DNA from 3 places in the Rahnella sp. PD12R genome. Region 3 is predicted to be linked to each of the others. Evidence: predicted binding sites of a transcription regulator. Region 3 holds the regulator's gene; each other region holds the start of a gene.
The links. Region 3 encodes LexA, which represses DNA repair genes until DNA is damaged. Its sites were predicted from a motif close to TNCTGTATGTACATACAGNA; they were not measured.

Region 1 (10,284 bases), on a different contig from region 3:
ATCGTCCTGTTATTGTTCATTTCATTAAGCCTGATGATTATTATTTTATTATTTCCGTAAATTCATTCCGGATATTTTAAGAAATCACCCGATTTTGCAGGGAACTATTCCCGCAATTTCCCCATGGGTTATTTCCTGCACGTTCTCTGAGTAAAAGAAAACCGCTTCAATGCAATTGATAATCATTCCAACATGCGAAAACGTAGTAGTAAATGAACAATTTCATGTCACTACTACATGAACCGTTAAAAAAATTCACACAGTTTATTGACGATAAAAATCACTTAAACCATTAATATAATGCAATAAAAAACCAATAAGGTAGTCCAGACCCGCAGTCTTTCCGCCCTGAATTTTTTGAATTGAACCGTTTTCATGGCGGCTAAATCACTACATTTGATAAGATAAAAATCCTCACAGAAGCACTGACGCTTACCCATACACTTTTAAAGCAAAGGGATCGGGTTCATTCCATGGCCACCACTCCGTTAAAAAAACGTATTGATGTATTTGGTGAACGTTATCGTGCGCGGGCACCCGCACTTTCACCACGCTTACAGGCCGTGGTGAGATATATCTATGACAACCGTGAAACTGTTCTGGAATCCACGGCATTAGAAATTGCTGCCGCAACGGAAACCTCGGATGCCACCGTGATCCGCGCAATCCAGGCATTAGGGTTTGCCGGTTTGCGTGACATGAAAAAAACGCTGGAAGCGTGGCTCGGCACGGCGATTAACTCAGAAGAAAAGATGATCACTACGGTCAGCGAGCTGGCCTGCGATATTAATTCCGGCATCGATTTCGTTCTCGATGGCCATAAACGTGCGTGCGATACGCTTTCGGAACCCGGCAACCGGCAGGCAATGTCTGAAGCCGTCGCGTTGCTGATTGGCGCGCGTCAGGTGGGGCTTTTTGGCATTAATGCCTCGGGAATTCTGGCGGATTACAGCGCGCGGCTTTTCAACCGCATTGGCATTCCGGCCGTTTCGCTTAACCGTTCAGGCGTCGCGCTGGCGGAACAGCTGATCAGCCTGCAACGCGGCGACGTGCTGATTATGATGGCGCAAAAAAATGCGCACAAAGAAGGCACTACCACGGTTCGCGAGGCAAAACGTCTCGGTATTCCAATCATCCTGCTGACGCACGCCACGGAATCTTTCTTCGCCAAAGAAGCGACCCTCGTGATCAACGTGCCACGCGGCGGCGAAAATGGCCGGATGCCGCTGCATGGCACCGTGCTGGTTTGTCTGGAAATGCTGATATTATCGGTCGCATCCGCCACATCCTCCCGCACGGTCAAAACCATGACCCGCATTCAGGATTTATACCGGACCCTGAAACCGTCAAACAAGAAGTGAGGCGTTATGATCTACGTTTTTGGCCATCTCAACCCGGACAGTGACACCATTTGCAGCGCGCTGATCACCACCGACTGGCTTAACCATCTGGGCAAACCCGCCACACCGTTCCGTCTGGGCGATATCACGCCGGAAACGGCGTTTATCTTGCAGCAGGCTGGCGTCAGTGAACCTGCGTTGCTCGATTGTGCGCTGGATGATAAAGACGTCTGGCTGGTGGATTTCACCGATGCGGAACAGGGGCCGGAATCGTTACTGCGCAGCAATATCATCGGTATTATTGACCACCACCGGCTCGGTACGGTGATGACCAAAAACCCGCCGGATGTCTGGATCCGCTCTGTCGGATGCTGTGCGACGATCCTCTGGCAAATTCTCACTTTCGAAAGTGTCATGCCCGTTTCGGCATCGCAGGCCACGCTTTTGCTGGGTGCATTACTGAGTGACACGGTGGCCCTGACCTCTTCCACCACCACCGAACAGGATAAAGCCGCCGCTCAGGCTTTAACTGAACTTTCCGGTCTGGATTACGACGTTTTTGTAAAAGGGCTGCTCACCGCAAAAACCAATATCAGCGGGCTTTCACCGGCGCGCCTTCTGATGCGCGATGCCAAAAGCTACCGGCTGAACGCGCTTTCCGTTCTGGTTTCTCAGATTGAAGTGGAATCGGTGTCGTCCGTCGAACATATGCTGGCGGACCTTATGGCTGAACTGACCCGGCAAACCGCGCAAGGCGGATTCGATTTTGGCGTCGTCGCCGTTACCGATATTTTCAAACGCAATTCCACGCTGTATTTCTCCGACAACAATCCGCTTCAAACCTCGGGCCTGTGCTTGCCGGGCGTGATCAGCAGAAAAAAAGATATTTTGCCATGGCTGACGGAGGCTGTTGTGGCATCCACCGGGGCGAAATAAAAATGAAATGAAAAAAGCCTTCACCACCGTGAAGGCTTTGTGTTTCGGACGATAGCAGCAGTAAATCAGGTGCGGATTTTCGCCCACCATAGCCGCGCTTTCATGCCCCAGTAAGAGGTCCAGCCGGTCGTTGTGGCAATCACCTGCCCTTTATCAATGATAACGAACGTCGGGGTGACGCCAATATCCCATTGTGCCGACAAATCGCCGCGGGCATCGTTAACCACCGGCATCTGAATGCCCTTTCCGTTCAGATAACGCGCCAGCGTGGCGTTATCTCCTGAACGCAATGCCACGGTCAGGACGTTCTCCCCTTCTTCTGCCAGCCTGGAAACTGAAGGTGTGGTCATTTTGCAGACGCCGCACCACGTTGCCCAGAAGTAGACCAGCAGCGGGCGCTGCTGACTTTGTTCGCCGAGCGTCACGGACTGATTGCTGAGGGTCTGCAACGACTGACTGCCAAAACTGGCCGGTGCCTGCGGCGCGCGCAGAAAATCCATTCCCAGCATCACCACGAAAATCAGCACGGCGAAAATCACCCCTTCGCGCGCCCAGCGTTTAAGCCTGATCATGTTTTGCCTTCGCCAGTTGCTCCTTCACGACTTTCTGCAAATCCTCGTATGAGATGGCACCCGCAATCAGCTGATCGCCAATGATCGTCGCAGGCGTTCCCTGAATGCCCAATACCTCGGCAATTTCCACATTGGTTTTCAGTTCAAGATAACTGGCGGGCGTCACGCGGATAGGCTCCAGTCCGGCATATTTCACCGCCTCGAGCGCACTGGCTTCATCATGCTGCCCTTTTTTAGACATAAGCCGCTGATGTACCACCAGAAACTTTTCCGGATGCTGCTCCCAGACCGTCATCGCCGCACGACCGGCAATAATGGAACTCGCACCGCGGAAAGGCAGCAATTTAATCACCACTTTGATATCAGGATTTTCTTTCGCGACCTTTTCCAGCATCGGGTCAAACTGCTTGCAGTAAGGACAGTTGTAATCGGTGAAGGACACAATGGTCAGGCGGGGATTTTTTGCGCCAAACCACGGCGAGGCGGGGTTGTTAAACAGCGTATCTTCCGGCGTCATCGCCAGAACCACCGGAGAAATCACCATCATCATAATCAGCATTAACGTTTTCATTATCGGGCTCCACGGGCATCTTCCAGCCCCTGTAATACGGCATCACGGGTAAGCAACGGCGATAAGATTTCACCGGCAGGCTTGTGCGGACCATAAATTTGATTAAACGGCACGGCGACGCTGCCGCGTTTTTGCAGGAAGTCATTGATCGGTTTTGACGGCAACGTCCAGTCACCGCGCAGGGCTACAACGTCGCTTTCTGTCAGGGCTTTCTGCACATCGTCACGCATCAGTACGTTGTATTTGTTGGCTTTACAGGTTACGCACCAGTCGGCGGTCACATCCACAAAGACCACTTTTTTTTCCGCCAGCGCGCTCTGAATCGCCTCTTCGGACAAGGGTTGCCAGGCAATATCATCGTGCAGTGGCTTCCCGCCTGTGCCGGAAATCTGCGAGGCCATGACGATGACAGCACCTGTCAGAAGCGCGCCCGCACCGGCGGTTAACGCCGAATTACGCAAGCCATAGCGGCGCAGGGAGAAGGCGAACAGCATCACCAGCAACACACCCGCCAGCAAGGCGACCGTCAGCGCAGAGAAATGGTTTTGCATCAGGCTGAGCAACCAGAGACAGGCCGACAGCATCAGCGCGCCGAGAAAAAGCCGCAGCCGCAGCATCCAGCGACCGGGCCGCGGCAGACACATCGCCAGCCCCGGCCACAGGGCAATCATCAGCCACGGCAGACTCATGCCGATGCCCAGCATCAGGAACAGTCCCCACAGAACCGGCAGCGGTGCGGCCAGCGCGAACGCCACCGCCGTGCCGAGAAACGGCGCGGAACAGGGCGTCGCCAGCAGCGTGGCAAAAGCGCCTTCAGCGAAGTGTCCGCTGAGACCGGAACGGTGATGCGTCGCCAGGCGTGTCGTCATCTTTGAGGGCAGATTGATTTCAAACAGCCCCAGCAGATTGGCGGTAAATACGGCCGTGACCAGCACCATCAGCCCGATAAACCACGGGCTCTGAAACTGAATGCCCCAGCCCAGCGTCTTATTGGTGTAACGGAGCAGCGTCATCAGCAACGCCAGTGCCAGAAACGAGGTGATGATCCCACCCGATGACGCCAGAAACTGCACGCGAATGTTTTTCCGGTTGCGCTGTTCCACCTGCAAAATACTGCCGAGTTTCATGCCCAGCACCGGCAGAACGCAGGGCATAAGATTGAGGATGAAACCCCCGGCCAGTGCCATCAGCGCCACCTGCCAGAGTGCGACAGCGCCCGGCGCTTCGGCTGGAAGCGGGTTCACTTTCAGGTGAATTTGCTGCGCCAGACCGTTGTCCGACAACACGATACTCAGCGTTTTGCCCGTGATATCCGCCGCCTTATCGCCCCATTCGTCGGTCACGGGCAGCGTGAACCGCGCCAGTTGGCCGTCCACTTTCACCGCCGGTTTACCCAGAGAACTGCCTTCCAGCGTATCGGTAAAGACCTCCGGATTTTGCCAGCCCTGCTCGCGGTGAGCGGTGATCTGCAATACGCCGGGGCGATATCCCGCCGTGACGCTGTCCGCCAGACCTTCAGCAATCGGCACCTTACCCATCGCAGCGGCGAACTGACGGGCAAAATCCGCGTTATCCCCGGACGAACGGAGGTCCAGACTAAAAGGATAGTCGGTGAGAATGCACACGTTGCTGCACACCGGCAGTGTCAGCGTTCCGGCAATCGTGCCCGGCACTTCACCGCCGAGGATGACGGGCAGCGTGACTTCATCGTGATAGCCCTGGGTGGTGATCCCCGCGACATCAAAACGTGCGGGCGTCGGCCAGAACCATGTGGCCTGTTGCGCCGTGACCGGTTTTTGCCATTCGACTGACGGTGAAATACCGCCCTCGCCCGGCGATCGCCAGTAGGTTTTCCAGCCCTTTTCGAGGCTGACAGAAAGCAACAGCCGGGTTTCTTTTTCAGAAAGATGGGCTGGCTGCGCCTGTAAGCGCACTTTCGCGTGGTTATTTTGCGGGCTTTGCAGCCAGCCGGTGTCGGCAGCATATCCGGTATGCAGCCAGAGCATCAGTAAGCAGCCTGCGGCCACCCTGAATAAATTTCGCATCGATTTTCTCCAAAAATAAAAAGTCACATCCTGATGAAAAACAGGCGTGTTTTTATTCCCGGAAGACGCAGAGCCGTAAATGCACCCGCAGGCGCGGCACAGGGACCGCCTCCGGCACAAGCAGGCGGATCGCCGCCATATTGCCGCGTGACAAAAAGGCCAGCAGCAGGCTCAGCGCCAGAAACGCAAATTCTAAGAGGAGAGGAGGAACGGAAAGCAGCGATTTGCTGCTGAGCTCGCAGGGAGCGGGAATTTTAGCGATTTCAGAGGTCGCGGATGACGCCTGCGCCGTCGCCGTGTCCTGATGCACGATTGCGGACAACGCATTCAGCCCGGCGATGCGCTGTGTCATACACGTCAGTATGACCAGACAGGCCAGACAAAAATAGAGCAGTGCTGAACGCCGTTGTTTATTCACATTTCCCTCGCAAGCAGGCCGCCATTCTAACGGCCACTCAAACATTCACAAGATGTATGAATCAAGAATTACAAGAATTTACGCTCAGTAATTTGCACTGCGTGACGCGTGCAGCCGTCAGGCACGCGCCACCGGCACATCGCTCAGGCGGGTGGTCCAGGCGGGGGATAACATCTCGCGCTTCATCTGCCAGTCCCGCGAGATCCCCTGCCCGGCGAACCACAGCGTCCCTTTTCCTTTGTCATTGATTTCATCAAAAAGCGTCATCAGCGCATCGCTGTTGGCACGCGGCGCGCGCTCATCAAATAAGTGCAACTGGGACACGCCCTGACTGAAAAAATCCCCCAGCATCACGCCCGCTTTCTGATACCGGTGCCCTTCTTTCCAGATATCATCCAGACATTTTGTTGCGGCGAAGATAATGTCGCGGGTGTCCTGAGTGGGCGTAATCAGCCGGGTACTCGCCAGATTTCCGTAGTAAATCTCCCCTTCCGCGAACGGGCTGGTTTTGACAAAGACGGAAATCTGCCGGCAAAACTGATGCTCTCCGCGCAGCTTTTCAGAAGCCCGCGTGGCGTAAAAACAGATGGCTTCACGCATTTCCTGATACGCCGTCACCCGCGTGCCGAAAGACCGCGAGCAAACAATTTCCTGTTTGGCGGGCGCAAATTCGTCAAACCCTAAACAAGGTTCGCCGCGCAGCTCGCGCACGGTGCGTTCCATCACCACATTAAAATTTTTCCGGATAAACCACAGGTCGCATTCGGCAAGCTGGAGCGCCGTTTTAATCCCGGCGTCATTCAGTTTTTTCGATATCCGCCGCCCCACGCCCCAGACCTCTTCGACCGGTACATACGACATCAGCTTTTTCTGACGAACCGGATCAGAGAGATCGATAACGCCCTGACTTTTTGTCCATTTTTTTGCCGCGAAATTGGCCAGCTTGGCCAGCGTTTTCGTCGGCGCAATGCCAACGCCAATGGTCAGCCGCGTGTGTTGCTTCACCGTGTCCCTGATTTCCTTGCCGAAGCTTTCTAAATCGAGATCTTCCGGCAACCGGCTGAGATCGAGAAAGGCTTCATCGATGCTGTAGATTTCGATTTTCGGACACAACGCGCCCAGCGTCTCCATCACCCTGTGGCTCATATCGCCGTAAAGTTCGTAATTGCTGCTGAAAACCACCACGTTGTGCTGCTGAAAAAGCGCCCTTTGTTTGAAGTACGGCGCGCCCATTTTGATTTTGAGCTTCTTCGCTTCCGCCGAAAGCGCAATCACGCAGCCGTCGTTATTGGACAACACCACGACCGGTTTGCCTTGCAGGTCAGGCCGCCAGGCGACTTCGCAACTGGCGTAAAATGAGTTCACATCAGCGAGTGCGTACATTGCGATGCATCGTGCTGATAACGGTGGTAACAACGCCGACAATCTCGACCTGCCGGTCTTCATTCAGCGGAATAGGCGCGTAGGCCGGGTTTTCAGCCCGCAGATGAGGATACGGATGGAGCATCAGCCGTTTCACCGTGAATTCCCCGTCCAGACTGGCGACAACGATATCGTTGTGAGCCGGTTTCAGGCTGAAATCGACCAGCAACATTGAGCCATCGATGATCGCCGCGTCCCGCATGGAATCGCCGGAGACTTTAAGCACATAGGTAGAAGAAGGATGCGCAATCAGGTGCGCCACCAGATCGATACCCTTCTCCACATAGTCCGCCGCCGGGCTGGGGAAACCCGCCGCAATAGGGTTTAAATACAACGGGATATCCGTTTTTTGCTGCCGTGCGGCGATTTTGTAAAGCATCATGAGTGGGGTTCCTGCAAACATACTGTATTTATATACAGTATAGTTAATCAGGTGCTCAGATCAATGGCTGCCAGCGCAGATCGGCAGGCCCCGCGCCGCCTGCGCGACTATCGCGTTGATCTCGCTGAGAAGAATTTTTGACGATTTTAAATGCGTCAGATTGAATTTCCGCAAGCGGCCGCCCTCACCTTCTCCCGCTGCATAATCAGGCTCAGCGCCGCCGGAAGCAGGGTAAGCGTGACGAAAGTGGCGACAATTAACCCGCCGATAATCGCGTAAGCCATCGGCCCCCAAAATACCTGTTCGGCGATCGGCAGCATCCCGAGTATTGCCGCGCAGGCCGTCAGCAATATGGGTCTTGAACGGTGCACGGCGGCGGCCCTGATGGCGTCATCACGGCCCATCCCGGCGATAACGTTATTATCCACTTCGCTAATCAGGATCACCGCGTTGCGGATAATCATTCCCGCCAGCGCAATAATCCCCAGCAGGGCGACAAAACCCATCGGCGTGCCGGTCGGCAACATCGCCAGCACAATGCCGATAAGGCCGAACGGTGCCATGAATAAGGCCAGCAGCATGCGCGAAAAACGCTGCAACTGGATCATCAGCAGGGTCAGCATCACGCAAAGCGTGACCGGCAGCACGGCATACACCGAACCGTTGCCTTTGTCTGACTCCGCCACCACGCCGCCCTCCTCGATTTTATATCCGGAAGGCATCGTCGCACGGATACGCGAAACCCGCGGCGCGAGCTGCTGTGAAACGGTTTCTGCATGCAGCCCCGGTGCTAAATCCGTCTGAACGGTAATGAACGGCAGCCGCTGGCGACGCCACACAACCGGATCGTCAATCCCCCAGACCGGCGTCGCGACCTGACTTATCGGGATTTTTTGCCCCGTCGCGGTGGTGATCATCAGGCCGGACAGCGTGGTGACATCCTGACGCTCGCGGTTGTTCGCCCGCAGAACAACATCAGTCAGCCGGTTTTTATCCCGGACGGTGGTGACAACGCTGCCTGACCAGACGGTGTTAAGCAAAGCCGCAAGACTTTCCGAAGAAACGCCTGCCGCCCGCGCTGCCGTCTGATTCACCCGCAGCGTAATCACCCGCTCGGGCTCTCCGGCGGCCAGATTCACTTCGCGCGTAACCGGAACTTCACCCAGCGTGGCAGCGAGATGTTGGGCAATCTGTCTGACCTGCGCATAGTCCGGGCCGCTGACGCGATATTTTACCGGCCACCCGACCGGCGGGCCGAGTTCCAGCGGGGAAACGCGCGTGGTGATGTCGCTGAAATCACGGGTTAAAATGGCCTCAAGCTGTGCGCGAAGCTTGTCACGGTCTTCCAGATTTTTGGCGACAATGACCAGCTGCGCCGTATTCTCGTTATCCAGTAACACATCCATCGGCAGATAAAAGCGCACAGCCCCCGATCCGACATAATCCGAATAGTGATCGACATTCCGGTTACCCTGCAACGCACGTTCCAACCGTTCAGTTTGCCGCGCGGTTTCTGTCCGGGAAGCATTAGCGGGAAGCGTGAGACTCACCAGTAATTCCGGCCGGTCGGAGGCGGGGAAAAATTCCCCTTGCATGAACGTCGTCGCATACATCGCCATCACCAGCAACAGACAGGCAATGCTCAGCGTGCCCCACCGGTGAAGCAGCACATAATTCAGCAGACGCAGGTAGAAACGCATTAACCGGCCACGCTTTTCACCGTGCGATGCAAGCTTTGCGGGCAAAATCCACGTCCCGATCAGCGGCGAAAAAAGAATGGCGACCACCCAGGAACACAGCAACGCAATAAGCACGACGGCGAACAGGGAGTAACAATATTCACCGGCGCTTGAGGCCGCGAAACCCACCGGGATAAAACCGGCAATCATCACCAGCGTGCCGGTAAGCATCGGGAATGCCGTCGTTTCAAAAGCGTAAGTGGCGGCGCGCCAGGCCGAATCTCCCGCCTCGATACGCGACACCATCGCTTCAACGGTGATCATCGCGTCATCCACCAGTAACCCGAGCGCAATGATCAGCGCGCCCAGCGAAATGCGCTGTAACCCGATTCCCGCCAGCATCATGCCGATGAACGTCATGGCAAGAACCACCGGAATGGCCGCCGCCACAACCAGCCCGGCGCGGGTGCCGAGTGAAACAAAAGAGACGGCTAATACAATGACGACGGATTCAATCAGCACCCGGATAAAGCTGTTGACGGCCTGTGAAACCACCGCTGACTGATCGGCCACTTTGACCATTTCAATGCCGTGCGGGAGGCGCGTGCGGATGTCCGCCATCCGGTCATTGAGCGCTTTGCCAAAGGACAACATATTCCCGGCGGAGGCCATAGAAATAGCCAGCCCGATCGCGGGTTGCCCGTTAACACGAAATTCGGGTGCAGGCGGCTCGGCATCCTGACGGCTTATCGTCGCGATATCCGTCAGCGGAATGTAGCGCCCGGCGATGTGCAGCGTCACCGCCTGCAAACTTTGCTCAGACGTCAGGGAGCCGCTCACGCGCAGGGCGATATTTTCACGATCGCTGCGCAAAACACCCGCAGGTTCTACCGCATTTTGCGCTTTCAGGGCGTCGGTG
Region 2 (10,284 bases), on a different contig from region 3:
ACGCGATTACCCGCTATCTGTGGGATGACGAAGACGGGTGTTTCCGCGATTACGACTGGCACCGTCAGCGACTGGCGCTGTTTTCTGCCGCCAGCGTGGTGCCGCTGTTTGTCGGGCTTGCGACGCACGGACAGGCCGAAAGGGTCGCCGCCGTGGTGCGCGAACGCCTGCTGACGTCCGGCGGTTTGCTGGCGACGGAGTTTGAAACCGGCGAACAATGGGATAAACCAAACGGCTGGGCACCGCTGCAATGGATGGCGATCCAGGGCTTCAAACTGTACGGCAATGACGCGCTGGGTGACGAAATCGCCCGCAGTTGGCTGCGCACGGTGAATCAGTTTTATCAGAAACATCACAAGCTGATTGAGAAATACCACATCTCCGGCAGCGCCGCGCGCGAAGGGGGCGGCGGTGAATATCCGCTTCAGGACGGTTTCGGCTGGACCAACGGCGTCGTCCGCCGCCTGATCGGGCTGTATGGCGAGAATTACGAGTAAAGGTCTGACGCGCCCTGAATCACCAGCCAGCGCTCAAACTCCTGATGGAGCAGTGTTTTCTGCACGCCGACCGGCGTCAGGGCGTGATACTGGCAGGGCGCGACCGTGATACGCGGGAACAGCGGTACAAGATTTCCGCGGCTGATTTCCGCAGATAACGTACTGACCGGCCCCAGCCCGACGCCAATCCCTTCAAGCATCGCGTGCAGCGAAACATGAAAGTGATCGTAACGCCGGAAACCGCTGACCGGCGCGTTTTGCAACCCGGCAACCGCCAGCCACTGATTCCAGTGCCCCGGCCGCGTCAGGGTTTCAATCCTCGGACAATTCAGCACATCCTCCGGCGTTCGCAGCGCAAAGCGTTTAAGCAGCGCCGGCGAGGCCATCAGACAATGCGTGTCCTGCAAAAACGGAATCGCAGAATATTCTGTCGCGCTGATTTCGCGGCGGATCAGCAAATCATAATGCCCGACGATATGCAGCTGCTCAGTATTGGCAGTGGAGATTTGCAGATTAGCCTGCGGGAAACGGGCGTAGAAATCGTCCAGACGCGGCAGCAGCCACTTCAGGCTTAACGTGGTCGGCACACTGACGTTGAAAACGTTGTTTCGCCCGCCGTTGCCGTAGCGCAGGGCGATATCCGATAACGTATCAAAGGCGCTGCCCAGCTCACGTGCCAGCTCCAGCGCATACGGCGTCGGCACCCGCCGCTGGCCTTCTTTGCTGAATAAATTCACCCCGAACCATTTTTCCACCACCTGAATATGGCGGCTGACTGCGCCGTGCGTAATACACAACTCCTGCGCCGCCGCAGTATAGCTGCCCGCATGGCAGGCAACGAAGAAAGCCCGTAAAGCCGTCAGAGGAGGAAGGGCGTGCATGGCGACTCCTTTATTCACAACGTTTTAATCGCAACATTTTACTCACTGAGGTGTGACTTTTTATCACGGGTTCAGGTTTTTCCTTAACGCTATTATCGCGGCGGTGAATATCCCGAAAAGGAAAATACGACGTGATGATGTATGGAGTCATAATTGTGATTGGCGTTCTGGCGGGCATGATCAGCGGCATTGTCGGCACCGGTTCTTCTATCATGCTGCTTCCCGCGCTGGCTTATACTTTTGGCCCGAAAACAGCGATCCCTGTTATGGCCGTCGCGGCCATTGTGGGGAATATTTCGCGCGTCATCCTCTGGCGCAAAGACATCGACCTGAAAGCATTCTTTTTGTACGCCGTGCCGGGTATTCCAGCGGCCATACTCGGCGCGAACACGCTGTGGGCGCTGCCAGCGACGCTTTCTAATCTTCTAATCGGTCTTTTTTTCCTGCTGCTGATCCCGTTGCGACATTGGGCCAGAAAGAAAACGCTGTCGCTCAGTGACGGACAACTGGCGCTGAGCGGCGCGCTGGTGGGGTTTCTGACCGGCGTGGTGTTTTCGACCGGTCCGCTGACAATCCCGGTTTTTGCCGGTTACGGGCTGGCGAAGGGCGCGTTATTGTCAACGGAAGCGGCGGCGTCGTTTGCCATTTATCTGGCGAAAGCGTCCACTTTTCGTGCCATCGGCGCGATGCCGGGATCGGTTTTACTGAGCGGATTGCTGGTTGGCCTGACGCTGGTTGCGGGGATGATGATCGGCAAAAAGTTCGTGGTCAAAATGTCGGATAAAACTTTCCACCGCTTCGTTGACGGTATGTTAATGCTGGCGGGGCTGTCACTGTTTTGGGATGCCGTGAATCCGTAAATTCACGGTTACAACAGACAGGACAGTTTGCCAGTTTTCAGATAATCGCTACCGCAAAGACTGAACCTAGCTGTCTTTCTTCAGATAAATATCAGGCCGGGTTATCGCCCACGCATAATCTGGCCGGTTTACCGGTTCATAGCCAAACTTTTTATACAACCAGGGCGCGGTGGTGGTGAACAACACCATGCGGCGCACGCGCGCGGAAACCGGATGCGACTGGCAGCATTCCACCAGCCAGCCACCGAGGTTGTTACCCTGATATTCTTCCAGCACATAGACGTCGCACAGGTAAGCAAAGGTGGCGTAATCAGTGATAAAACGGGCGAAACCGATTTGTTTTTCGCCTTCAAACAGACCAAAGTTGAGGCTGTTTTCCACGGAATCGCGCACGGTTTGCTCGTCAATTCCGGCAGCCCACGTTGAGCGGGTCAGGTAACGATGGATCGCCGGAATATCCTGCGCGGCTTTATCCGTGGTGATATGAAATGCGCCCTTTGTCCACTGGTATACGTCGGTTTCTGTCACTGTGTTCTCCGCGAGTTTCGGTTGTTTTAATGGTCACCGTACGAATGTAGCGCAGGCCGGTCGAGATTTCATACAGTCGGGCTGTAAAAAGCTGGCCGAATGATGTATCCTGCACTCATCATTAATATGCTGTATATAATTACAGTATAAGGAGCGAGTCATGGCTGTTGAAACAAAATTTGTTGTCGTCAGAAAAGGTGAAGAGAAAATGACATTTGCCAATAAAAAAGATGCAGACGCTTACGACAAGATGCTCGATATGGCAGATACCTTCACCGAGTGGCTGTCGCAAAGCGGGCTTGAGATCGACGAAGTACTGGCGGAAAACATTGCGCTGCACCTCGCCGAGCAAAAAGATGCCGTTCAGCATATCCTGCGCACCAGTAAAATGCCGGAAGCCGCAGCGGTCGTCGTTCAGGAAACTGCTGAAGAAACCGCAGAGCCTGACAACGCAGAAGTAGTTGAAGCTGAAGCCGAAGAAAAAGCAGCACCCGCACCGAAAAAAGCCCGCGCTGTAAAAGCCGCCTGACTGGTCTTTGTCATAGAGAGCGCCAGAAACAGAAAGGGCACGCACCGGCAATTTCCCGCGTGCCCCTTTATCACTGCATTTCCTCAACGTTTCCTGCCAGAAATCAGCGAATTTCCGCTTCAACAATCGAGACGTAGCAGCCTGTATCAATAATGCGGTTCAGCCTGAGATCAGCACTCGCCAGCAGTGCTTTGATTTCATCTTCGGAACGCGTTTGCCCGCCATCAAAACTTGCCAGCAAAAGCAGATCGACTTCCTTGCCGCCGTGCCAGGCGTTTCCGCGCGGAATGACCGGTTCCATGATGAGCAGCTTCGAACCGGCATGCATGGCATTGCGGCAGGTGCGCAGTATTTTACGCGCCTGTTCTTCCGGCCAGTCCATCGTGATGTATTTCAACATATAAAAATCCGCCGTCGGGCAGGATTCAAAGAAACTGCCGGGATGCAATTCCCAGCGGGAATCATCGCCCAGCTCACTGAGACGGTTTTTAGGTAACACCTGAGGCTGATCGAATAAAATACCGTGCAGTGTCGGATTATGTTGCAACACTTTTAATAATAATCCGCCCATGCCACCGGCAATATCCACGACGGTTGATTTATCAGGGAAATGATAACTCCGGACGATAAAGTTATTTTCAACCGAAGACATGGAAGACATTCCGCGGTCAAAATCATTTATACCGTCATGCACACTTTCCCGCGCCCAATATTCATAGAAATTCATGCCGTAACGATTTTTAAAGGCGGATTCGCCGCGAATATTTTCAATGACATTGCCAAGCGGAAGCCAGAGTGTTTCATGTGTCAGCATTAATACCGCTGCACGCAGGGAACCGGGGACGTCCGAACGTAAAAATTCAGCGGAAGGCGTCAGGGAAAACTCACCGTTTTCATGCTCCTTAAAGATATTCTTAGACGCCACCATCCGCATCACGCGGTAGAGTTGTCGCGGGTTGACGCCCAGTTCGTTACCCAGCACATCGGGCGTTTTCGGGCCTTTAACCAGACAATCGGCAACGCATAACTCCGCCACGGCGCGTAATGACGCCTGAAAAGTATATCCCATTGCCTGCTCTAATAAATGCAAAGCAGCCGAATCACTTTCTGAAATAGCAACAGTTGTGTTAGTCACAATAATTCTCCACGCAAAATTTAAATGCGAATAAATTTGCAAAACTATGTTGCAATTTTATTTGTCCATAGAGATAAATTATTCTCGGAGAAAACAGTAGGACAGAAAAAGAGAAACGACAATGTCAGGATAAATTAAGAAAAGATAAATCCGTAAAGATAACGGGCCGCTGTCATTTAAACGGGACGCGACTTTATTTGATAAAATAAAAATGGCGTTACAAGAACGCCATTTAATTAATTCCCCGTCGCTAATTCGTTAGCCCCGTATTTATTTCGATTCGTAACGAATATATCCCGCCACGCCGCCTTTACCGCCATCTTTCGGATGATTAATCCCGTCGCTGACGCTGACTACCGGGAAGTCAAACGGCGATACGCCTTCGATGCAGGCGACATTAACGCCATAAAATTCAGGATTGGAACGGCGCTGGTGGAAGGTGTAAATCCCGCATACAGAACAGAAATAATGCGCGGCTTCGCCGGTGTTAAACCGGTATTCGGTGAGTTTATCTTTGCCCTTAATGACGTCCACTTCCTGAGCCGGAACGACGACCGCGCCACGCATACGGCAGAACGAACAATTGCAGCGGAGCACGTTGTTATAACCATCGGGCAGTACGGCGCTGAAGACAACCGAACCGCAATGACATTGGGCGGACACTTTATCTGACATGGAAATCTCCTGAGATCGTCCGGCAAATGAGGGGGTTAGCCGGTTCACCGTATTGACTGTTTTCATCGAAGCTGACAGGCGTTCAGTTACGTTAGCCGCTTTTTTATCATTGCTCAACCGCATGACAACACGTCGGGTTGGCGCTATGTTACTGGCAATTTATTTTTGCGGAGCGGGTAATGGACATTATCGGGATCATTCTCTCGGCGGGGAAAGCCTCAGTTAACGTGGCGCTTTACACGCTGATCCCAATCATGGTGGTCATGCTGATCATCATGAAGTACCTGGAAGTTCGTGGCGTTCTCGACGGGATTGTCCGGCTGGTGACACCGGTTTTACGCCCTTTTGGCGTCACGGGCATGGCCGTGTTTGCCCTGATCCAGCTGAATTTTGTGAGTTTCGCCGCACCGCTGGCATCCCTGGCGATGATGGAAAAGAGAGGGACGTCTGACCGCCATCTCGCCGCCACGCTGGCAATGCTTTTCGCCATGGGGCAGGGCAACGTGTTTTATCCGCTTATTCCTTACGGCCTGCACTGGGGTGCGGCGATTATCATTTCTATTGCCGGCGGGCTCGGCGCGGCCAGTGCGACTTACTATCTGTTTGGCCGCCGTCTTTCGGCCACCGCGCTGGAACGCGAGGGCAATCCGCTGGAAGATAAAGCTGGCAAAGGACTGATCGCCATCATTAATGGCGCGGGTTCGGATGCAATCCGTCTGGCGCTGGGTTCCGTGCCGATGCTGATCCTCTCGCTGACCGTGGTCGGTATTTTAAAAGAAGCCGGAGCGATTGAGTTTCTGACCCGTCTGCTCGGGCCGGTGTTGGGGTATTTCAGTATTTCGGACGTGTACGTTCTGCCCGCGCTGACCAAAATGCTGGCAGGCGGCACCGCCTATTACGGCGTGGTGTCTGACCTGATCCATCGCGGGCTGTTTTCCCCGCAGCAGGTCAATGCCTCCAGCGGTTTTCTGATCCAGACGCTCGATTTGCCCGGTATCGGTATTTTTCTGGGGATCGCCAGCCGCTTCGTCCGGTTGTTCCGCTATGCGCTGCCGGGCGCGATCATCGGCATCCTCATTCGCAGCATGATTCACGCATGGGTATTTTGACTGTTCAAGGGAGTTTTTTATGAAAGAGAAGTTTCCGCAAGGCTTTATGTGGGGCGGCGCAACGGCGGCCAATCAGGTCGAAGGCGCGTACGATCAGGACGGTAAAGGGCTGTCGATTGTCGATGCCATTCCCGGCGGTAAAGACCGGTTAAGCATTGTTTCTTCGCCGGAATTTGATTTCACGTTGGATACCGCGAAACACACCTATCCGAACCACAAGGGCATCGATCACTACCATCGTTTTGAGGAAGATATTGCCCTGTTTGCGGAAATGGGTTTCAAATGTTACCGCTTCTCTATCGCCTGGACGCGTATCTATCCGAACGGCATCGAGCAACAGCCGAACGAAGCCGGTCTGGCGCACTATGACAAAGTGATCGACGCCTGTATCGCGCACGGTATCGAGCCGGTCATCACTATTTCCCATTATGAAATGCCGCTGCATCTGGCGACCGAATTCGGTGGCTGGAAAAACCGTGAACTGATCGGCCACTTCGAGCGTTTTGCGCGCACGGTGCTGACGCGCTTTGGTCATAAAGTGAAATACTGGATGACTTTCAACGAGATCAACAGTGCGGCACATTTCCCGATCATGAGCCAGGGGCTGACGGTCAAAACCGGCGCGCTGGAAGCACAGGCCAAATTCCAGGCATGGCATAACCAGTTCGTGGCCAGCAGCCTGGCGGTCAAAATTGCCCACGAAACGAATGCTCAGATTCAGATCGGCTGCATGATCCTGTTCGCCACCAACTACGCATACGACTGCAATCCGGTGAACCAGCTGGAAACCCTGAAAGAGACACAAGCGTTTAACTTCTACTGCGCGGACGTGCAGGCGGGTGGGAAATATCCGTACTACGCCAAACGTTTGTGGGAATCGCAGGGCGTCGTGCTGGACATTCAGCCGGACGATCTGGCGCTGATTAAACAGCACACGGTGGATTACATTGGTTTTAGCTATTACATGTCTTCAACCATCAACAAAACCAATCCCGACGCGGTGTCTGCGCAGGGCAATCTGCTTGGCGGCGCACGTAACCCGTTCCTCGAAGCCAGCGACTGGGGCTGGGAAATCGATCCGGTTGGCCTGCGCATCGCGCTGAACCAGCTTTATGACCGCTACGAAAAGCCGCTGTTTATTGTTGAGAACGGGTTAGGTGCCGTCGATAAGCCGGATGAAAACCACTTTATCGCCGATGATTACCGCATCAACTATCTGCGCCAGCATATCGCTGCAATGGCTGAAGCCATTGAAGACGGCGTGGATCTGATGGGTTACACGCCGTGGGGCTGTATCGATCTGGTGAGTATGTCCACCGGCGAAATGAGCAAACGCTACGGCCTGATTTATGTCGATCTCGATGACAAAATCTCCGGCACCGGCAACCGTTACAAGAAAAAATCTTTCCACTGGTACCAGAAAGTGATCGCCACCAACGGCGCAGATATCAGCTAAAACGGTGATGTGACAAATTACGAAAAAACGGGCGGAGAAATCCGCCTGAATTTTTTTAATAACAAATTTAAGAAGCAACGTTATCCTATCTGTCTGGCGCGCCCTGCCAGCGGGGCAATCACCAGCTGTAGCGCGTTAACTGCCGTCAGCACAATCAAAGGCACCGTCCAGCCGTTGCTGACTTCGTGCAACATGCCAAAAACTAACGGCCCCAGCGCCGCCACGCCATACCCCACGCATTGTGCCATCCCGGAAAGTGCTGCCGCCTGACGATGATCTGTCGCCCGCAGATTAAATAACGACAGGCAAATCACCATGGAAGCGCCAGCGCCAAGACCGGCAATAACCAGCCACAGTAAGGGCAGAGCAGGGAAGACCAGCAGCCCCGCTAATCCGGTGAAAATGGCCAGCGAGGCGATGAAACTGATCCCGCGCTGATCGCGGTATTTTTTCAGCGCCGACATGCAGACCAGATTGGCCACAATCGCCACCGCCTGATAGGCAAATAACATCCAGCCCGCGCTTTCCTGGCTGATGCCGTGTGAACTGGCGTAGGGCGTGAACCAGTCTATCAGGGTGTAAAAAACCATCGACTGAAGCGCCATAAACAATGAAACCTGCCAGCCCAGCATGGATTTCCACGGCGATCTCAACCGGCCAGAAGCCGCCTGCTGATGCGGTAATTCACGCGGTTGCGCATTTTTCAGCAGCGGCAGCCAGGCGACGGTGGCGATAAGGGCGGGGACAATCCAGATGCCGAGCGAAAGTTTCCAGCCAAAGCCGCTGACGTGCTGCAAAGGGGCCGCGATGCCGGAGGCGAGACTGGCAGTAATCGCCATGGTTGAAGCATACAGGCCAATATATTTGGCGGTATGGTGTTTGAAATCGCGCTTTATTAACGGCGGAAGCAGCACGTTTGCCGCAGCAATCCCGGTGCTGAGGATCACGGTTCCGGCCCACAGGCCGCTGGCATACGGCGTCACGCGCACCACAGAACCCAGCGTGATCAGGCAAACCGCGACCCATAAACTTTTCTCCAGCCCGGCTTTGTTTCCCGCCCACGAAGCCAGCGGCGCAACAGCCGCAAACAGGAACAGAGGAATAAAATTGAGCAGCCCGGCGGCTGAAGCACTCAGGCCAAACGTCGCGCAAATATCTGCCAGAACCGGACCGGTGGCGGTGATCGGAGAACGTAAATTGGCTGCTGTGAGCAGGATAAGAAACAGGAAAAAAGCAGAATTAAAAATAAACGAAGGACGCGCCAACGACGTCTGAGGCTGAGTCATAGATACACCGCACATTGAGCAGGATTATCCTGCAGAAAGTGCGTTGGTTGACGTTAACGCTTACGCAAAAGGGCGGGCACCCTGATGTCTGGCGGCGATATTACACAGAGATATCCGGCCTGTAAATATGTTGTGACGCGGAAAATAAACCCACTGCCCCCCGCTAAAACGACTAGTATGAAAGGTATTGCCCGCTGCGGGTGATAAACCCGTTCTGCCTCCCTGACCTTTACCCTCTCTCCTTTTTTATGTGAACTCTTATCGCAGCTCAGGCAACTGCCTTCTCGGGTCCGCGTACGGTATGTAGATGTGAAAAAGACTGTCATTAACTGGTTCAAAAGCAAACGCGCACCGCCTGTTATCTCCCTCACGCGGCGTCACCGCGCCAGCGCGCTGGAGCAACCGGTGCCAATCCGCACGGAGCTTTTCTCGGCAGATCAGATGGAACGCTACGGCGGAAAACTGGCACTCTCGCACAAACTCTCCGGTAAAAAACTCCCGTATTACCTGCTTAAACGCCTCGATGATAATGAAAAAGTCCTGACCCGAAGTTGTCTGATTTTAAGCAACGGAGAGAAAGCGAGCATCACGCCCGCCGGTGAATGGCTGCTCGATAACTTTTATCTGATTGAAGAACAAATCCGCCTGGTCCGTCAGTTGCTGCCGAAAAACTTCGGTAAAGGCCTGCCGCCGCTTGGCGCTCCGCATTTCTGCCCGCGTATTTATGACATCGCCACGGAAGTCGTCAGCCACAGCGACGGGCTGCTGGATATCACCACGCTCACCCGTTTTTTCACCACCTACCAGAGCGTGAAACCGCTAACGCTTGGCGAGCTGTGGGCATTTCCCGGCATGTTGCGGCTGGCGCTGATCGAGAATCTGCGTCGCGTCAGCATTGAAGTGGCGAATGCCCAGCAGGAACGCAATCTGGCCGATTACTGGGTCAATAAATTGCAGGACAGCGCCGAAAACGATCCGTCCGGTCAGATCATTATTATCGCCGATATGGCGCGCACCAATCCGCCGCGCACCAGCGCGTTTGTCGCCGAACTGGTGCGCCGCTTACAGGGGCATGGTTCGATGCTGGCACTGCCGCTGACCTGGGTGGAACAACGCCTGAGCGAAGTCGGGCTGACGCAGCGTGAAGTGATCGACAAGTTTAACCAGCAGCTGGCCGCTAATCAGCTTTCTGTCAGCAACAGCATTATGGGTTTACGTCAGCTGACTGAAATGGACTGGGCTGATTTTGCCGAAAATCTCAGCGTGGTAGAGCAGACGTTGCAGGGCGATCCGGCCGGAGTTTATCCGCTGATGCATTTTGATACCCG
Region 3 (10,284 bases):
ACTCACATGGCGGTGGTGCATCACGATGCTTGAAATCAGCGACGGCAGGACCAGCATATGGTGGATGTTGTTGCGGTAATACGTCATCAGCACCGCTTGTTCGCGCGGCAGAACGATGATGTCGCCGATATTGTCTTTCTCGACCTGGAACTTATTCATGTTCAGGGCGTGATCGAGCAACTGGTCGGCAGTCAGATCCGGCACCGTCGAATCGGCGTTATACGGCACGTTGCGCAGCAATTGCAGATAACAATCAATCTGCTCAGTCAGTTGTTCGCGGGTCAGTGAACGCTGACGCGATGCCAGCAGCGCGGTACAACACAGGTTCATGGCGTTTGCCGCCGCTGAGTTGTTGATGCGCACCATAATCTGTTCTGCCAGATCCTGAACCGTTGGCGTCAGCCAGCTCGGACGTTGCGCTTCGATAGGATCGATCGCTTCACGCCAGGTTGGTACGTTCTGGTTCAGATACGTGGTCAGATGCAACGGTTCACCAAAGTTCACATAACCCTGGCCGAGGTTACGCAGTTTGCGTAAACCATTGAGCATCTGGGTCAGACTTTCTTTCTCTTTGGTCGCACCGCGCAATTCTTTCGCGTAGGTGCCCACTTCCATGACGTGTTCGTAACCGATGTAAATCGGCACTAACGTAATCGGACGTGAACCGCCGCGCAGCATGGCCTGAATAGTCATCGCCAGCGTGCCGGTTTTCGGCTCCAGCAAACGCCCGGTACGCGAACGGCCACCTTCCACGAAATATTCCACGGAATAACCACGGCTGAACAGCTCGCCGAGATACTCACGGAATACCGTCGAATATAGCTTGTTGCCTTTGAACGTACGGCGGATGAAGAACGCACCCAGACGGCGGAAAATCGGGCCAGCGGGCCAGAAATTCAGGTTGATACCGGCCGCAATGTGCGGAGGAACCAGCCCCTGATGATAAAGCACGTAGGACAGTAACAGATAATCCATGTGGCTGCGGTGGCAGGGCACATAAACGATTTCCTGCCCGTCCAGCGCCAGCTGACGCACACGTTCCGCATTATTGACGTTGATGCCTTTATACAGGCGGTTCCACGTCCAGCTCAGCACGCGATCAGAAAGGCGCACGGCTTCATACGAGAAGTTAGCCGCAATCTCTTCCATCAGCGCGATGGCGTTTTGCTGGGCTTTTTCGTGTGAAATCTTCTTACTGCGCGCTTCATCTTCAATGGCTTTTTCGATGGCCTTGGACGCCAGCAGCTTATTGAATAAATCCTGTCGCGCTGGCAAACGCGGGCCAACTGCCGCCAGACGCTGGCGGGAGAAGTGCATACGCGCAACACGTGCCAGTTTCTGGGCGATGGTTTTGTCGGTTCCATGCTCGGTCGCCATATAACGCAGCGAAACGGTATTGGAAAAACGGACAAAACTGTCGCGGCCCAGCCACAGCACGGCGAAGAATTTCTGGATCCCGTTCAGCACGCGCAGATGCGGCGTATCGTGGCCTTCGCGGCCTGGCGCACGGCCAAACATGACCGACACGGGCAGCATCTGAATGTCTAAATCCGGGTTATTACGGTGCAAATCCAGGTAATCGTGGAACAGCTTTACCGATTCCTGCTTTGGCGTGTAATAAGAGAAAACGCGCGGGCCTTCGGCAATAAACACATGGCTCGGCAGCAGCGTTCCGTCGATTTCCAGCGGAATAAGGGGATCAGGCAGATTTTGCGCCAGACACTGCGCGCGCAATGTCAGCAAATCGGCTTTGGAGTTATAAGGCAATACGTACAGAATTGGCCGGGTCGGGTCTAAGTGCAACTCGGTAACCGGATCTGAAGGTATGACCTTGCTCTTTACCAGCAATGAGAGTGGTAAATTCAATAATGTGTAATAAAGTCTACGCCAACCTGACATAAAAACGTGAAGCCTCTTGTTAGCAATTTCGCCGCAAGGATACCAGAAAGCTCAGACGAGATCTGTGGTGATGAGATACCATTAAACCGCTAAAATGCGCAAAACCCGCAGGACAATATTTCAAGGATCAGTAACAGAATGGCGAACCAAGTCACTGGATTTACCCGCATCTATAAAGCCGCAGGCTATTCCTGGAAAGGCCTGAAGGCCGCATGGCAAAATGAAGCCGCTTTTCGGCAGGAGGCCAGCGTTGCTATCCCGCTAATTTTATTATCTTTCTGGCTGGATGTAAGCAGTATAGAACGTATCCTGCTGATTGGCTCCGTCGTGCTGGTGTGTGTGACTGAACTGCTTAACAGCGCCATTGAATCCGCGATTGACCGCATCGGGCCTGAGTTTCACGTCCTGTCTGGACGAGCGAAAGATATTGGCTCCGCCGCTGTACTTCTGACCATCATATTGGCGATTTTTGTCTGGGTCAGCATCTTTTGGCCGCGATGGTTCTGATTTGGAATCTGCATTCCAGGAATTGTCGTTATGCCCTGTTTTTATTCAATCTTAGGTTTTCATTGACCGTTTAGCTGTATATACTCACAGCTAGACTGTATAAACAACCAGGGGGCGGAATGAAAGCTTTAACGACCAGACAACAAGAGGTCTACGACCTTATTCGCGATCATATCTCCACCACCGGTATGCCACCGACCCGCGCAGAGATTGCATCCCGTCTGGGGTTCCGTTCCCCGAACGCGGCGGAAGAACACCTTAAAGCGCTGGCGCGTAAAGGCGTTATCGAGATCGTTTCCGGTGCTTCGCGCGGTATTCGTCTGCTGATGGAAGAAGAAGAAGGTTTACCGCTGATTGGCCGCGTTGCCGCCGGTGAACCGCTGCTGGCTCAGCAGCACATCGAAGGACATTACCAGGTCGATCCGGCCATGTTTAAACCGAGTGCGGATTTCCTGCTGCGTGTCAGCGGGATGTCGATGCGTGATATCGGTATTCTGGATGGCGACCTGCTGGCAGTACATAAAACGCAGGACGTCCGTAACGGGCAAGTTGTCGTTGCGCGTATTGATGATGAAGTCACGGTCAAACGCCTGAAGAAACAGGGCAGTGTTGTTCAGCTGTTGCCTGAAAACAGCGAATTCCAGCCGATTGTGGTTGATTTGCGTGAACAGAATTTCAGCATTGAAGGTCTGGCGGTTGGCGTTATCCGCAACGGCGACTGGATCTAATCTGCGCTTAAGCTTTACGTTACAGGTGCGTTGGCCGCCTCTGACGCGCCTGTAAAATCACTATCTCATCGCCCCGTTTTGGGGCGATGTTGTTTTAAGCATTGCTCAAAAACTCTTTCGATAAAATCCTCTTTCTTACGTGTTATCCGCTGCGTTGCCTGTTCAGAGCAAATGTCGTATTCGCTTCCTCTATGCCCTGAATTACCGGCCTTTTTCAGTCAGACAGATTTCAATTCCACGTTATTTCCTGCTTTGGATTAATCCTAATAGTGGTTTTTATCCCTGTTTTGGGAAGACGAATCCGCATTCTCTACTAAGCTTAGAAGTGTTAAGGACGGGCTGCCAACAAACGTGCAGCTCCACAACCCAAGGTAACAGGAGATATTTATTATGAATAAGGACCAAGCCGACGGTAACTGGAAGCAGTTCAAAGGGAAAGTGAAAGAACAGTGGGGTAAGCTGACTGATGATGACCTGACAGTCGTTGAAGGTAAACGTGATCAGCTGGTAGGTAAGATTCAGGAGCGTTATGGCTATCAGAAGGATCAGGCCGAGAAAGAGCTCAAGGATTGGGAATCGAAAAACAAATATCACTGGTAACACGCGACTCCCCCTCGCGTATCAGTGACGTATCCTGAGTCATTGCTGCTCCTACCCGGAACACTTTCAGGATACGGGTACAAGGATGTACCCAACCTTCAATATCTTCCTTCTACACCTTAAATTATCCGTTATGCTGCGTTAAAACCCTTCCGCTTTAAGCCTTTTGAAATCCATCAAAAACACCTGATATATCAACGTTTTTTAACCACAATGCTGTGGTCGTGTTCGCAATGATCGTGACTGTCGCAGGTTTCAACAACTTTGCATTCGGCACATAAGCCATGCGCTTCAACGACTGAATGACGCAACTCAAAGCCGGATTCAAGCGCCAGTTTCGCCAGACGTTCTTCAATACCGTCTGTGGTTTTTTCCGTGACCAGCCCGCAGCGGTCACAGATAAACAGTGCAGAAGTGTGGCTCGGTTCTTCGAAATGATGGCAAAGCACATAGCTGTTAGCTGATTCAACCCGATGAATAAACCCTTGTTCCAGCAGGAAATCCAGCGCCCGGTAAACCGTTGGCGGTTTGGCCTGCGGTTCGCTGACGCGCAGCAGATCCAGCAAATCATAGGCGCTGATCGCACCGGGTTGTTGCGCCATCAGTCGCAAAACTTCCAGCCGCTGCGGTGTAAGACGAACATTGCGCTGCTGGCAAAGTTCTTCAGCTTGTGAAAGTAATTTTTCCGGATTATTCAGGGTCATAGCAACATTCTCTGAGCGCAGATTGGGATAAATAGGCCACATCATGCAGCCATTCTTAATTTTATCATGCTTCAGCCAGATCGACGAATTATGCGCCGCTCAGTTGTGAGGTTGCACGGGGGCAAAGCCGCTAAACCGGGCAAGATGCCGAATCTTTGTTCTGTGGTATAATCAGCGATTAACTTCCCTCTGGCCGCCGTGCCGGAGGGAGCGCCACGAACCCCTCAGCGAATGTCAGGCCGATGTCAGAAACTCAACACGCAATGCCCCAAAACGCCATGTCCACAACCCCGCCATATTCCGCTCAGCGTTTTTCCGTTGCGCCGATGCTTGACTGGACCGACCGTCACTGTCGCCATTTCCATCGCCTGATGACCGGCCAGACGTTGCTGTATACCGAAATGGTCACTACCGGCGCGATTATTCATGGCAAAGGCGATTATCTGGGCTTTGGCAATGAAGAACATCCGGTGTCTTTGCAGCTGGGCGGCAGCAATCCGGCCGATCTGGCGCACTGCGCGAAGCTGGCAGAAGAACGCGGCTATGACGAGATCAACCTGAACGTCGGTTGCCCGTCAGATCGCGTGCAGAACGGTATGTTCGGTGCCTGCCTGATGGGGCAGGCGTCGCTGGTGGCGGATTGCATTAAAGCGATGCGCGATGTGGTGTCGATTCCGGTCACCGTCAAAACCCGCATCGGGATTGACGATCAGGACAGCTACGAATTCCTCTGCGATTTCATCCGTCAGGTGTCTGAAAACGGCGGCTGCGATACCTTTATCATTCATGCCCGTAAAGCCTGGCTTTCCGGCCTGAGCCCGAAAGAAAACCGTGAGATCCCGCCGCTGGATTACCCGCGTGTTTATCAGCTCAAGCGTGATTTCTCTCATCTGACGATGGCAATTAACGGCGGCATTAAAACGCTGGAAGAAGCCAAAACGCATCTGCAACACATGGACGGCGTGATGGTAGGCCGCGAAGCCTATCAGAATCCGGGCATGTTGCTGAGCGTGGATCAGGCACTGTTCGGCTCTCAGGAACCGGTGAAAACCGGGCCGGAGATCATCCGCGCGCTGTATCCTTACATCGAAGCCGAGCTGAGCAAAGGCACTTATCTGGGCCACATCACCCGCCATATTCTGGGTCTGTTCCAGGGCGTGCCGGGTGCGCGTCAGTTCCGCCGTCATCTCAGCGAAAACGCACACAAAGCGGGCGCGGGCATTGACGTCGTTGAACAGGCGCTCTCGATGGTCAGCCAGCCGCAGGAAGCGCCGGTTCAGGCGTAAGCGTCTTCAAAATCGACGTGAGTAAATTCACTACCAGTTAGTCAGATTCACTATTTTTTCGCAGGCCGTTTGCGCCTGCGAAAAAATTTCCCCTGTTAAATCAGTTAATTATTTCCCCCTGTCACTCTGGCACACTTCTTGTAATAGCTTCATCGTGTTTTGACATTACGTCTTACTGCACACTGGCTTATTAAGGAGCACCCGATGCTGGAAATTCTCTTCGTGCTTGGTTTTTTCTTTATGCTGATGCTGACCGGCATTTCCCTGCTGGGCATGGTGGCGGCGCTGATCGTGGCATTTGGTCTGATGATGTTGGGCGGCTTCTTTGTGATTGTTATTAAAATGTTGCCGTGGCTAATTTTAGCGGTCGCTGCCGTCTGGATTTACCGGACATTTATCCGGCCTGACGAACCAAAATATCGCCGTCGCCGCCTGCCATAAAAGAGCCGGACGATGAGCGGTTTTCATAACTTCATGAAATAGAAAAAGTTGATGGCGGCGTTTTGAGCACAAAAAAATGTAAACGTTACATCTATAACTTTTACTTATGTGCTAGCGATCACAAGCTGGATCAGAATGTGCGGTCGAAATGCATAAATCATATTTTTTAACATGGGTGACTGTTAGGATGGAATTCATACGTGGTCAGCAGGCCGCAAACTGAATTCATCAAGTCCGGTGAGGCACACAATAGTCACACAAGTGACACCGCCCTCCGGATTTACCCGGCAGTACCCTACAGCAGTACCCGTCTGAACTCAGAGGTCGTCTGTATCAGGCAGTAAAAAAGGCTTCCATCCGGAAGCCTTTTTTGCATTAGCTTCCCCGTCGTCCTTGACGCCACAGCTGCGTTAGCCGCACTCAACAACCCGAATCACTTACCGGAGTAAGCTCATCGGGATTCTCTCGTTTGCTGCCTTGCTGTAACGCCAATGACTTTGGGGATCGTTTGGCAGATATGCCTGTTAATTACTTGCCCGGGATCAGCAGGCTTGAGCCTTGTGTGATGCGGCTTTCCAGCGTTTCGTGGGCGCGTTTAGCTTCGGAGAGCGGGAATTTCTGCGCGTCGCTGACGTCGACTTTTATCGCGCCGCTGGCGATAAGTGAAAACAGCTCGCCGCTGGCTTGCGCCAGTTCTTCGCGATTGGTTACGTAGCCATTAAGCGAAGGGCGCGTGACGAACAGCGAACCTTTCTGATTCAGGATCGCCAGATCCACACCTTTCACCGGCCCGGACGCATTCCCAAAGCTCACCAGCAAACCGCGGCGCTTCAGGCTGTTCAGGGATTTTTCGAAGGTGTCTTTGCCAACCGAATCGTAAACCACCCCGACTTTTTCGCCGTTGGTCAGTTCGGCCACGCGGGTGGCGATATCTTCTTTCTGATAGTTAATCGTCGCCCAGGCACCGGCTTCTTTGGCGCGGGCGGCTTTTTCATCAGAACCAACAGTCCCGATCAGTTTCACACCCAGCGCCTTTGCCCACTGGCTGGCAATCAGCCCGACACCGCCTGCGGCAGCGTGGAACAAAATGGTTTCGCCCGCCTGCACTTCATGTGTCTGGCGCAGTAAATAGTAAACCGTCAGCCCTTTCAGGAACGACGCCGCCGCCTGTTCAAAGCTGATGGCATCCGGCAGCAGGGCGATTTTCTCCTGCGGTACGTTATGGATTTCGCTGTAAGCGCCGAGCGCGGACTGCGCATACACCACGCGGTCGCCCGGTTTGATGCCGGTCACGTCGCTGCCGATTCTGGTGACAACGCCTGCCGCTTCGGTGCCCAAACCGGCCGGGAAACTGGCTGGCGGATACAAACCGCTGCGCACATAGGTATCGATGTAGTTAATACCAATGGCTTTGTTCTCAACCTGAACTTCACCGGCCTTGGGTTCTTGTGGCTGATAATCAACGTATTGCAGAACGTCAGGTGTACCTGTTTCAGAAAACTGGATGCGCTTTGCCATGTTTTTCCCTCGTGATGGAGTCTGATTTCAACCCTAGGCTAAATGGCCGGGACAATCCAGATTTTAGGCACAGCCGGTTAATACCCTTTTGAAATGAGACATGACAACCTATACTAACGCGCACGTTGCGCTTCTGATTTTCGGAAGTCCGACGCTCATAAAACAGGCGCTTACAGCAGGAACAAATCCACAGATGGCAGCAAAAAAACCGACCAATCAACAGAACGAAACCCGCGATCGTCAGATGGAAGGCCTGAAGCTTCCGCCGCATTCGCTGGAGGCTGAGCAATCCGTTCTGGGCGGGCTGATGCTGGACAACGAACGCTGGGATAACGTCGCGGAGCGCGTGGTCAGCAATGACTTCTTCAGCCGTCCGCATCGCCTGATTTTCACCGAAATGCAGCGTTTGCTGGAAATGAGCAAACCGATCGACCTGATTACGCTGTCCGAATCGCTCGAACAAAAAGGCGATTTAGACTCAGTCGGCGGTTTTGCTTATCTGGCAGAACTCTCTAAAAACACCCCAAGTGCGGCAAACATCGGCGCTTATGCCGATATCGTGCGCGAACGTGCCGTTGTGCGTGAAATGATTTCCGTCGCCAACGAAATCGCCGACGCCGGTTATGACCCGCAAGGTCGCAGCAGCGAAGACCTGCTCGATTTAGCCGAATCCCGCGTATTCCAGATTGCCGAAAGCCGCGCCAGTAAAGACGAAGGCCCGAAAAGCATCGACCGCATTCTGGAAAGCACGGTGTCCCGTATCGAAGAACTGTTCCAGCGCCCGCACGATGGCGTGACGGGCGTATCGACCGGTTATGCGGATCTCGATAAGAAAACCGCCGGTCTGCAAAAATCTGACCTGATTATTGTGGCGGCGCGTCCGTCGATGGGTAAAACCACGTTTGCGATGAACCTCGCCGAAAACGCCGCGATGATGCAGGATAAACCGGTCTTAATCTTCAGTCTGGAGATGCCCGGCGACCAGATCATGATGCGTATGCTGGCGTCGCTTTCCCGCGTCGACCAGACCAAAATCCGTACCGGCCAGCTCGACGATGAAGACTGGGCGCGTATTTCCAGCACCATGGGGATTTTGCTCGAAAAACGTAACATGTATATCGACGATTCCTCCGGCCTGACGCCAACCGAAGTCCGTTCCCGCGCACGCCGTATTTTCCGCGAACACGGCGGTCTGAGCCTGATCATGATCGACTACTTACAGCTGATGCGTGTTCCGGCGCTGTCCGATAACCGTACGCTGGAAATCGCCGAAATCTCCCGCTCGCTCAAAGCACTGGCGAAAGAGTTGCAGGTGCCGGTGGTGGCGCTGTCGCAGCTGAACCGAAGCCTGGAGCAGCGCGCCGACAAACGTCCGGTCAACTCCGACTTGCGTGAATCCGGCTCCATCGAGCAGGACGCCGACTTAATCATGTTCATCTATCGTGACGAGGTTTATCACGATAACAGTGAAGAAAAAGGCATCGCGCAGATCATCCTCGGTAAGCAACGTAACGGCCCGATCGGGACCGTTCGCCTGACGTTTAACGGGCAGTGGTCACGGTTTGATAACTATGGCGGCCCGCAATACGACGAAGACTAACGTCTCAGGTTTTGACTTTATCCCTCCCCTTTCAGAAGGGGAGGTCAGGTGGGGTTTGGTTCTCAACCCCGCTTTCGGAAACTCTCCATTTCATTAAAGGACTCAAAATGAAAGCGGCTACGGCTGTCATTGATCGCCGCGCTCTGCGACACAATCTGCAACGGGTGCGTCATCTGGCGCCACAAAGTCGTCTCGTTGCGGTCGTGAAAGCAAACGCTTATGGGCACGGTTTACTGGAAACGGTGCACAGCTTGCAGGATGCCGATTATTACGGCGTGTCCCGGCTCAGCGAGGCGTTATCGCTGCGTAAATCCGGCATTGTTAAACCCATTCTCCTGCTCGAAGGTTTCTTCTCACCGGATGAATTGCCGCTGCTGGTGGAACATCAGCTCGATACCGCCGTTCACAGCATCGAACAGCTCGACGCGCTGGAAAACGCGCAACTGGCGCGCCCGCTGAATGTCTGGCTGAAACTCGACACCGGCATGCACCGTCTGGGCGTGAACCCGGCGCAGGCTGAGGCGTTTTATCAGCGCCTGAGCGCCTGCAAAAATGTTGTTCAGCCGGTCAATATAATGAGTCATTTCTGCCGTGCCGATGAGCCGGAAAGCGATGCTACGCCGAAGCAGCTGGCCTGTTTTAATGCGTTTGCCGCCGGTAAGCCGGGGCAAAAATCGATTGCCGCTTCCGGCGGGATCCTGCTCTGGTCGCAGTCGCACATGAGTCTGGTGCGTCCGGGGATAATCCTTTACGGCGTATCGCCGCTGGAAACCGGAGACGCCAGCGATTTTGGTCTGCAACCAGCGATGACGCTGACCTCCAGCCTGATTGCGGTGCGCGAGCATTTCGCCGGTGAACCGGTCGGTTACGGCAGCACCTGGACCAGCGATCGCGACACCCGTCTGGGCGTGGTGGCGATGGGGTATGGCGACGGTTACCCGCGCAGTGCGCCGAGCGGAACGCCGGTGCAGGTCAATGGCCGCATCGTGCCGCTGGTCGGA

Region 1: a site for LexA is predicted at 7,707-7,726, ahead of umuD (translesion error-prone DNA polymerase V autoproteolytic subunit). Genes of this name have one in related genera too.
Region 2: a site for LexA is predicted at 2,894-2,913, ahead of KWG64_RS08920 (YebG family protein). Genes of this name have one in related genera too.

Annotation. Positions count from the first base shown of each region.
Region 1 is NZ_JAHTMS010000003.1:268,811-279,094, reverse strand. Features, by position in the region: gene KWG64_RS08390 (TonB-dependent siderophore receptor) at 1-20, opposite strand, end outside; gene KWG64_RS08385 (MurR/RpiR family transcriptional regulator) at 474-1,361, shown strand; gene KWG64_RS08380 (manganese-dependent inorganic pyrophosphatase) at 1,368-2,276, shown strand; gene KWG64_RS08375 (protein disulfide oxidoreductase) at 2,342-2,848, opposite strand; gene KWG64_RS08370 (DsbA family protein) at 2,835-3,419, opposite strand; gene KWG64_RS08365 (protein-disulfide reductase DsbD) at 3,419-5,464, opposite strand; gene KWG64_RS08360 (copper resistance protein) at 5,517-5,882, opposite strand; gene umuC (translesion error-prone DNA polymerase V subunit UmuC) at 6,000-7,265, opposite strand; gene umuD (translesion error-prone DNA polymerase V autoproteolytic subunit) at 7,249-7,686, opposite strand; gene KWG64_RS08345 (efflux RND transporter permease subunit) at 7,842-10,284, opposite strand, start outside.
Region 2 is NZ_JAHTMS010000003.1:397,486-407,769, reverse strand. Features, by position in the region: gene KWG64_RS08940 (alpha,alpha-trehalase) at 1-497, shown strand, start outside; gene KWG64_RS08935 (LysR substrate-binding domain-containing protein) at 488-1,378, opposite strand; gene KWG64_RS08930 (sulfite exporter TauE/SafE family protein) at 1,516-2,238, shown strand; gene KWG64_RS08925 (GNAT family N-acetyltransferase) at 2,305-2,766, opposite strand; gene KWG64_RS08920 (YebG family protein) at 2,927-3,295, shown strand; gene KWG64_RS08915 (methyltransferase) at 3,399-4,430, opposite strand; gene KWG64_RS08910 (GFA family protein) at 4,701-5,105, opposite strand; gene KWG64_RS08905 (nucleoside recognition domain-containing protein) at 5,285-6,214, shown strand; gene KWG64_RS08900 (glycoside hydrolase family 1 protein) at 6,234-7,670, shown strand; gene KWG64_RS08895 (MFS transporter) at 7,751-8,956, opposite strand; gene KWG64_RS08890 (GH36-type glycosyl hydrolase domain-containing protein) at 9,266-10,284, shown strand, end outside.
Region 3 is NZ_JAHTMS010000004.1:118,653-128,936, forward strand. Features, by position in the region: gene plsB (glycerol-3-phosphate 1-O-acyltransferase PlsB) at 1-1,899, opposite strand, end outside; gene KWG64_RS09855 (diacylglycerol kinase) at 2,038-2,406, shown strand; gene lexA (transcriptional repressor LexA) at 2,526-3,134, shown strand; gene KWG64_RS09865 (CsbD family protein) at 3,525-3,734, shown strand; gene zur (zinc uptake transcriptional repressor Zur) at 3,929-4,438, opposite strand; gene dusA (tRNA dihydrouridine(20/20a) synthase DusA) at 4,681-5,724, shown strand; gene pspG (envelope stress response protein PspG) at 5,929-6,165, shown strand; gene KWG64_RS09885 (quinone oxidoreductase) at 6,694-7,683, opposite strand; gene dnaB (replicative DNA helicase) at 7,877-9,283, shown strand; gene alr (alanine racemase) at 9,391-10,284, shown strand, end outside.